One region of the Paenibacillus sp. 1182 genome, then DNA from elsewhere that is predicted to be linked to it. Evidence: predicted binding sites of a transcription regulator. Region 1 holds the regulator's gene; each other region holds the start of a gene.
What was found. The regulator Rex, encoded in region 1, represses fermentation and respiration genes when NADH is low (regulators of the CRP and FNR family bind a similar motif). The targets are predictions, from matches to a motif close to TTGTGAAATATTTCACAA.
Positions count from the first base shown of each region.

Region 2: the regulator Rex is predicted to act here: its motif matches at 1,669-1,686, upstream of JOD82_RS21955 (phosphoketolase family protein).
Region 3: the regulator Rex is predicted to act here: its motif matches at 1,962-1,979, upstream of pflB (formate C-acetyltransferase).

Region 1 covers NZ_JAFICR010000001.1:208,654-211,943, reverse strand. Annotated here, with positions in the region: gene JOD82_RS01090 (cell wall elongation regulator TseB-like domain-containing protein) at 1-297, opposite strand, end outside; gene JOD82_RS01085 (amidohydrolase) at 335-1,636, opposite strand; gene JOD82_RS01080 (redox-sensing transcriptional repressor Rex) at 1,623-2,276, opposite strand; gene dinG (ATP-dependent DNA helicase DinG) at 2,320-3,290, opposite strand, start outside.
Region 2 covers NZ_JAFICR010000012.1:42,226-45,515, reverse strand. Annotated here, with positions in the region: gene JOD82_RS21955 (phosphoketolase family protein) at 1-1,550, opposite strand, end outside; gene JOD82_RS21950 (GntR family transcriptional regulator) at 1,845-2,567, opposite strand; gene JOD82_RS21945 (glycosyltransferase) at 2,920-3,290, shown strand, end outside.
Region 3 covers NZ_JAFICR010000001.1:51,667-54,956, reverse strand. Annotated here, with positions in the region: gene pflB (formate C-acetyltransferase) at 1-1,928, opposite strand, end outside; gene adhE (bifunctional acetaldehyde-CoA/alcohol dehydrogenase) at 2,257-3,290, opposite strand, start outside.

The DNA of each region.
Region 1 (3,290 bases):
GCTATTATCTGCGGCAGGTACGTTAGGTTGTCCCTCCACTTTTTGAAAAGGAACCCATACCATTATATTTTCATTCTGTGCATTTTTCCCTTGAACCACCCAATAAACCTGATCCCACACAGACTTCCATGTTTGAGTCGTGCTAACCAGACCACCTGATTGCTTGGCCTTAATGATAGCGGCATTTTTCTCAGCCACCTGGTCTTGAGTAACATAGGAATAATACCAGAAAATGCTGACCAGGATCAGTATCACGGCCAAAATGGCGACCGCTATCCATTTTTTCTTATTTTTCAAACCCGTGCTTCCTCTCTAAGGGGATGTGACACCTGAATTAGCGCGACAGCAGCCCTTCAAAGGCGGCTTGTGCCTCATGTTTGATACGTTCCTCGTCCATAGTCAGGCATTCGCCGTTTTTCACAACCTGACGACCGTCTACCCACACATGAGCCACGTCCTTGGCGCTTGCAGAGTATACCGCATGGGAAATAAGATCTGTACGCGGCAAGAAATGTGCCTGATTCAGATCCAACGCGATAAAGTCAGCCTTGTTGCCTGCTGCCAACGCTCCTACTTCTTTTAAACCAATCGACTTTGCACCGTATTCTGTTGCCAGACGCAGCGCTTCACTTGCAGGAACTGCCGTAGGGTCACCGGATACACCCTTGTGAATAAGTGCTGCCAGACGCATTTCCTCGAACATATCCAGGTTATTATTGCTGGCAGGACCATCCGTTCCGAGAGAAACCGTAACCCCTGCACGCAGCAATTCAGGCACTCTTGCCACACCACTTGCCAGCTTCAAGTTGCTGCCAGGATTGTGGGAAACCGCTACACCACGTTCTGCCAGTAAAGCTATTTCTTCGTCGTTCAAATGAACGCCATGGGCAACAAGCGAAGGACGGGAGAAAAAGCCAAGCTTATCCAAGTGTGCAACCGGACGCAAACCGTAGTCGCGTACGTTTTGCTCTACTTCGGCGATCGTCTCAGACATGTGCGTATGCAGTGGCAAGTCCAGATCATGCGCAGCTTGTACGAATTTTTCAATAAACGCAGGTGGACATGTATATGGCGCGTGCGGAGACATCATCGTAGTAATACGCCCGTCTGCTTTACCGTGCCAGTTACGTGCAAAAGTCACGGCCTCTGCCAGCTTGATTCGCTGTTCTTCCTCCGAACATAGTCCAATTGCTCCACGCATCAGACTTGCACGAATACCTGACTCTTCAGCCACACGAGCCACTTCATCCATATGATCGTACATATCGAGGAAGGTTGTTGTTCCACCTTTCAGCATTTCCAGCACAGACAAGGACGTACCCCAGTACACGTCTGTAGAAGTAAACTTGGCTTCCATAGGCCACATTTTTTCTTGAAGCCATACTTGAAGTGCCAAATCATCTCCATGCCCACGCAGTAGAGACATCGCCGCATGACCATGAGTATTGATCAGACCAGGTAAAAACAATAGCCCTTTACCATCGATCGCTTCCGTCTCTTCCTCACCCGCAGGCAAGGTTTCGCCAATATAAGTAATACGACTATCCTCCACAATCATAAAACCATGGACTACCCCTGCTTCTGGTCCATTTATGGCAAAAGATCCGTTTTTAATCATCCATTTATTCACTGTCATATTGGGTTTCTTCCTTTCCGTCCTCCAAATAATAAGCGAGGCTAAGCAAATCAGTTGTAAAGTCTGTGGCATGAATCCGAATGTTGGCTGGTGCCTTGAGAGTAGTCGGTGCAAAGTTCAGGATCGCTCCAATTCCGCTCTCAATAAGCCTGTCAGCCACGTGCTGTGCTTCAAAATCAGGTACGGTAATAATCCCGATTCGAATGTGTTTTTCTTTCACAGTCGCTTCCAGTTCATCCATCGGTTGCACGACCAATGTATTGATCTTGGTTCCTACCTTATCCGGAAACGCATCAAATACCGCTACAATCTTCATATTGTCTTTTAAATAAGCGTTATAATTCGAAAGGGCTTGCCCCAGATTACCCGCTCCGACCAATACTACATTAATTTGTTGGTCGATTTTCAGGATATGGCGTATTTTCTCAATGAGATAAGAAACATCATAACCAATACCCTTCCGACCAAAATCTCCAAAATAAGCAAGATCTTTACGGATTTGGGCCGGGTTCAAATCTAGCCTCTGTCCCAACTCTTGAGAAGAGACCGTAGCCACCTCCCGTTTGTGCAGTGCATTCAGATAACGTAAATATACGGGTAACCTCCGTACGACAGCCTCTGAAATTTTATCTGATTTCATACTTGCTCCCCCTAATTGTAACGAACATACTTATGTCCGTCCGTTATGCCTCTGTCTCCGGGGCGGATTGGAGCCATTCGGCGATGCGGGGCACCATTTGCTCCGATGGCATATGCTCCATTTTTGGTCCCGGTAACGAGTACAAAAAGTGCTTTCCGTAATAGGATTCAATCACACGCGTATCATAAACGATAACGACCCCGTGGTCGTTCGCTGTACGTACCAACCGACCAAATCCCTGTTTGAAGCGAATGACCGCTTGCGGTACAGACAGCTTCATAAATGGATTCTTCTTCTGCTGCTGGAGCAGTTCGCTTTTTGCCTCCAGCAGCGGGTGATTCGGCGGTTGAAACGGCAAGCGAACAATGGCTAGACAAGTCAGAGCCTTCCCCGGAATATCGACGCCTTCCCAGAAACTGCTGGTCCCCAGCAATACAGAAGCTTTCGCTTCCTGAAACCGGCGGGTTAGCTTGCTGCGACTTCCACTGTCCACACCTTGTCCCAGCACAGTAATTTCGCTGGATGCTAAGGCCTCTTTGAGCGGCTCATACACTTGCCGGAGCATCCGATAGGACGTAAACAGAACGAGCATTCTCCCACGTGTCGCCTGAGCAGTCGCTCCTAGAGAGCTAACGAGCATATCTACAAAATGCGCATCTCCTACACTGCCCTTCACACTTGGGAAATCCCGTGGAATAACCAGCAACACCTGATCCCTGTAATTAAAGGGTGACGGGAGCTGCGAAGTCATCAGCCGCTCTTGATCTGCGGCCTCCTGTAAGCCGAGCTGATCGATCATGTACTGAAACGACTTATCTACCGACAAGGTAGCAGAAGTCAGAATAATGCTTCTTTTTTTGTCAAAAAACATTTCTTTCAACTGGCGGCTCACATCGACGGGTACCGCATAAAATTGCAATGATTTACTACGGAATTGCCCGCTCGCCTCGAGCCAGTATACGGTTGTTTCATCATCGAGTCGGATAAAAAAGCGCAAATTTTCTCGAATCCCCG
Region 2 (3,290 bases), on a different contig from region 1:
CATCCTTGATCCGTTGCTTTACGCAGCCACTTAAAGTGCTGGGTGATCATCGAGTCAACCACGCGCAGGAAGGCTTCGTAACTTGCAAAGAAACCATGACGACCTGTTAACACATAACCTTCCAGCAGTCCTTCAGCTTGGTGTTCGGATAATTGAGAATCAATTACACGACCATAGGATGATAAGAATTCATCATTAGGTTCAATAATTTGGTCCATCCATTGGCGTTTGGTTACTTCAAAAACAGGAGCCAAGCGATTAGACATTGTTTCATCCGGTCCGAAGATTCTGAAATTACGATTTTGTTCATTTAAGACAACCACATCTTTAACGTATTTCCCTAAAACCGACATATCTTGCGCAATCACTTTACCAGGTACGGAATTATCCAGCGCATAGTTACGGAAATCCGGCAATTTCAAGTCTTTAATGAGGTTCCCCGCATTCGCAACAGGGTTCATTCCCATACGTTTATCGCCTGTGGGCAGAATTTCAGCAAGCTCAGAGTTTAAACGACCGTTTTCGTCGAACAATTCCTCTGGTCTGTAGCTATTCAACCATTCTAACAAAGCAGGTGCGTGCTGCATATTTTTTTGATCAACCGGAATTGGAACCTGATGGGCACGGAATGAATTTGTATTCGGCACGTTGTCCCATTCCTTTGGACCCGTCCAGCCTTTAGGTGAACGGAATACAATCATCGGCCACGCTGGACGAGTAAGATCATTATTTTCACGCGCATTCTTTTGAATAGCTTCAATTTTCTCGATGGCCGTATCCAATACTTTCGCCATTTCTGGATGCATGTGATCCGGATTTTCACCTTCAACAAAGAATGGCTCCCAGCCCAAACCTTTAAAGTATGAGGTCAATTCTTCTTTCGATTGACGAGACATAATCGTTGGGTTACTAATCTTAAAGCCATTCAAGTGCAAGATTGGCAGCACTGCACCATCCGTGATCGGGTTGATAAATCTGTTAGAGAACCACGAAGCGGCTAGTGGACCCGTTTCAGCTTCGCCATCACCAATAACAACAGCCGAAATCAGATCAGGATTATCCAGAATGGCACCTACACCATGAGAAAGGGAGTAGCCTAATTCTCCACCTTCATGGATAGATCCAGGTGTTTCAGGAGCAGCATGTGAAGCAATACCGCCAGGGAAAGAGAATTGTTTGAACAATTTCTTCATACCTGGGATATCTTGCGTAATTTGCGGATAGATTTCGGTGTAACTTCCATCCAGATATGAATTTGAAACCATAACCTGACCGCCGTGACCAGGGCCCTCAATGTAAAGCATGTTCAAATCATATTTATTAATAACACGATTTAGATGTGCATAAATAAAGTTTTGTCCTGGAATTGTGCCCCAGTGTCCAATAGGCTTAACCTTCACATCTGAATCTTTTAAAGGCTCTCTCAACAAAGGATTATCTTTTAAATAAAGCTGACCTACCGAAATGTAGTTCGTTGCACGCCAATATGCATCAAGTTTTTCTAAATATGTTTTAGATGAATAATCTGCTAACACGGGTGATAATGACATGGTGTCCACTCCCTAAGTAGTATTGTTTGTAATTTATTTCCGGAAATTTCATCTACATGTACATCATAACGCCGCGTCGATTAAATTCAACCTTTTTCACAAGTGATACGGTCCAATTTTGTGAAATTTTGAACATACTATGAAATATAAATTAAAAAGACAGTAAAAAAGCTCTTACATTAAAATATATAGAAGTATAAACCAATAAAATTTGTAATAAACGTTGCAATCGCAGGCTCCAATCCTTTTCTCAAAATTATAAAAAAAAGACCGGAGAATTCTCCAGTCTTATCATTAGTGAACCGATACAAAGGTATTAAATTTTAAATATTTGTAATGAAATCGCATATGAGAAAACTCAAATGGCGTACCGTTATCTAAAAAGAACACACCTTCCATAATACCTACAGGCTCATTTTCATTTAAATGTAGCAGCTTTTGATCATTCTCTTGGGACGGTTCTGCAAAAATGGATAAAAAAGATTTGGTGACGGCCAAGTTCCGCGAGTCTTCCAAATAATTAAAAATGGACCCCTCGATAATAGTCTGATTTAAATTCTGAACAATTTTAATAGGGATATAGCCTGTTTCAATCATAAAAGGATCATCATCAAACAAACGTAAGCGGACAATTTTGTATACAAAATCATGAGTCTCCAAGAACAAATCGCGCTGTAATTCTTCTGTTGGCGGAATGACCTCAAAACTCAGTACTTTGATTTTTGGCTTTTTACCATGCATTTGAAAATTATCAGTGACTCCTAGATTAGAGCCTTCGTAGTTAAAGATAGATTCATTTCTTATGTATAATGGATTAATAAATGTCCCGGAACCTTGTTTTTTAAAAATAATTCCGACATTCTCCATTTTAGTCAGAGCACGTTTAATTGAACTACGACTAACCTGGTAAGTCTCACTAAGACTACGTTCATCTGGCAATCTCATATCTGCAAACTTTCCAGCAAAGATTTTCATCTTGAGATCGTCAATAATTTGCTTATAGACAAATTGTGTCATATAGTACTCCTCTTTCAGGTCTTCTATAACTCCATATAGTTTACCATAACTTGCCCATTTCATCTCATGTTTGTTTCTGTATGCTGAGTGGGCTTTCAGCGGATAGGAAACGCCCGCGCTTTTACTTTACATCTCTATGCATAATACCATGATTATACATACATAACACCACTGAACGTACCTGCAAATTAGCAGAAAATACAGAACTCCCACCTTAACTTCCGCGATAAGACCAAGCCTGTTTCGAACCTTGAGGGATGTTTGACTAGACCAGGCTAAAATCCTTGAATACATTGTTATTATTTATCTTGTTCATACGTTCACTAATAAAAATGGTGGGGGGGAGATCATATTGGCTATCCGCTACAGCGTCATCATTCCAACCTATAATCGAGTCCAGCAATTGTTGCTTACACTCGCTTCATTTGAGACACAAACCTATCCAAAGCAACTATTCGAAGTCATTGTAGCTGATGACGGTTCTACAGACGGAACGAGAGAAATGGTCGAAGACTTCAAAGCATCCTATCCTCTTATCTATGTGTCACATCAGGAACAACGCGGTCGATCTGCCGTTCGAAATTTGGGACTGCGCCGTGCAAGAGGGCTATACATCATCTTCTGCGACGCTGACTTTGTAGTATTACCGGAATTTATTAGGATCGTGAGCCGTTATCACCGTAAATATCCCAAGTCCGTGCTTTCAGGCATTCCTCACTCGTG
Region 3 (3,290 bases), 160 kb from region 1:
GCACCTTTTTTATCACGGCCGTGCATTGGGTTTGCCCCTGGTGCAAACGGTTCGCCTGCTTTACGTCCATCCGGTGTTGTACCTGTTTTCTTACCATACACCACGTTAGAAGTAATAGTCAGTACAGATTGAGTAGGAAGCGCATTACGATAAGCTTTATGCTTGCGAATCATGCTCATGAAGCTCTCGACCAGTTCCACAGCGATGTTATCTACACGGTCATCGTTGTTACCGTAGCAAGGGTATTCGCCTTCAATTTCAAAGTCCACAGCAATCCCTTTTTCGTTACGGATTGGTTTAACTTTTGCAAATTTAATGGCACTCAAGGAGTCGGTAGCAACTGACAGACCCGCAATACCACAAGCCATGGTGCGGAGAATATCACGATCATGCAACGCCATTTCAATGCGTTCGTAGCTATATTTATCATGCATGTAGTGAATAACATTCAAAGTGTTCATATACAGTTTTGCCAACCATTCCATCATAGGTTTGAAGCGACTCAACACTTCTTCATAATCCAGAACTTCACCTGTAATGGCTGGGAATTCAGGCCCTACTTGGACGCCAGATTTTTCATCTTTACCACCGTTAATTGCATACAGCAGAGCTTTAGCCAAGTTAGCACGAGCACCAAAGAATTGCATTTGTTTACCGATTTTCATTGCCGATACACAACAAGCAATACCATAGTCGTCTCCATAAATCGGACGCATCAGATCGTCATTCTCGTACTGAATGGAGCTAGTTTCAATAGAAACTTTCGCACAATATTTTTTGAAGCCTTCAGGCAATTTTTCCGACCACAGTACAGTCAGGTTCGGTTCCGGTGCAGGTCCCAGATTGTAGAGGGTGTGCAGGAAACGGAAGCTGTTTTTAGTTACCCGAGTTTCTCCAGTTACGGACATACCACCAATGGACTCAGTAACCCAAGTTGGATCTCCACTGAACAGTTCATTATAGTCAGGTGTGCGCAAGAACTTAACAATACGCAATTTCATAACAAAATGATCGACCAGTTCTTGAGCTTGTTCTTCTGTCATTGTACCCTCTTCCATATCACGTTGAGAGTAAATATCAAGGAAGGAAGATACACGTCCTAAGGACATTGCTGCACCATTTTGTTCTTTGATTGCTGCAAGATATCCAAAATATACCCATTGGAAAGCTTCTTTCGCATTGTTAGCAGGTTTTGAAATATCAAAACCGTGCTCAGCAGCCATTTGTTTCAGTTCATTCAAAGCACGAATTTGCTCGGAAATTTCCTCACGCAGACGAATTACGTCTTCTTCCATGGAATCAACTTCAAGGCTTTTCAGTTGCAGCTTTTTATCTTGGATCAAGAAGTCTGCACCGTATAAAGCTACACGACGATAGTCACCGATAATACGACCACGGCCGTATGCATCTGGCAGACCAGTAATGATACCAGCTTTACGAGCTGCTCTCATTTCATCTGTATAAGCGTCAAATACACCTTGGTTGTGAGTTTTACGAATATGAGTGAAGATATCAATGATACTTTCTGGCACTTCAAAACCATAGGCTTTGCAAGCGTCGATCATCATTCGAATTCCGCCAAACGGCTGTAAAGAACGTTTGAATGGAGCATCTGTTTGTACACCGACAATTTGCTCTTTATCCCGGTCTAGATAACCCGGTTTATGTGAAATAATAGTGGATGGCGTATTCACGTCTACATCAAGCACGCCGCCGTTTGCCAACTCTTTTTTGGTAAGATCGGATACAATATCCCACAATGCAGTTGTGTTGGCCGTAGGACCAACCAAAAATTCTTCATTGCCAACATAAGGTAAGATATTGGTTTCAATAAAATCGTTGACGTTGACTTCTTTAGTCCATTTGCCTTTTTTAAAACCTCTCCAGCCAGATTGTTGCTCTTGTAATTCTCTCTCAATCACCGACATGTAAATCCCTCCAAATTGTTTGGTCTTCCGGACTTGTGATTTTTTTCACGATAAAGCTATTTCTTGAGCCCGGCCTGTTCACCGATGCCTTACGCTCAGTGTCGGGACCTTTCTTACACCCTTATTGTAGAATAATGATAGAGTGTAGTATGTGACAAAAATCACAATATGAGTGATTTTTGTCACTTTATTTTCCCTAGCTTCGCGCCTATATCCTTAGCCTTGCCTTTCACCTCCCTTCCCAAACCAACAGGCCCTCTATATAGAGAGCCTGCATCGGTATTGAACGAGAAAATGCTTTTTCACAAGCCTCTTCTTACCTATTATATTATTGGTCAAAACGTCCGTAGAAGGCATTGCGATAGACATCAGCCAACTCAGTAACCAGTGGCAACTTAGGATTCGCAGTTGTACATTGATCTTCAAATGCGCGGTCAGCCAGATAATCTACACGTGATTCGAAATCTTTCGCATCGAAACCGATTTGTTGGAACGATTCCTCGATACCGAGTGTTTTGTTCATTTTACGGATTGCTTCGATCAAGCTGTTAACCCCTTCTTCGGTGGTGCGTGCAGGCAGTCCCAGTATGCGCGCGATTTCTGCATAACGCTCATCCGCAACAAAGTGCGAATATTTAGGGAACGAAGCAAATTTTGTCGGTTTTTTCGCATTATAACGAATAACGTGCGGCATCAAAATGGCATTCGTGCGGCCATGCGCTGTATGGTATTGTCCACCCCATTTATGTGCAAGACTGTGGTTAATGCCCAAGAATGCATTAGCAAACGCCATACCAGCAAGTGTGGAAGCATTATGCATTTTTTCACGAGCCAGCTTATCACCGGTCAGAGCCGATTGTTCTAGGTATTGGAATACCAATTGAATGGCTTTAATTGCCAGACCATCTGTGTAGTCATTAGCCATTACGGACACGTAAGCCTCGATAGCATGTGTCAGAACGTCCATACCTGTGTCCGCTACAGCTGTTTTAGGCAGCGAATATACAAACACTGGGTCAATAATTGCCACATCAGGAGTCAACTCATAGTCAGCCAGTGGGTACTTCGTGTCGCCCAGGTTTTTGTCCGTAATTACTGCGAACGATGTAACTTCGGAACCTGTACCCGATGTTGTAGGGATAGCTACAAATTGTGCTTTTTGGCCCAGACGTGGGTACTTGTAAATCCGTTTACGGATATCCATGAATTTTTGTTTTAAGTTATTGAAATCAGTATCTGGATATTCATAGAACATCCACATGCCTTTAGCGGCATCCATTGGCGAACCGCCGCCCAGTGCGATGATGCAATCCGGTTGGAAACGTCTCATCATTTCAGTACCACGTTCTACCGTAACTGTCG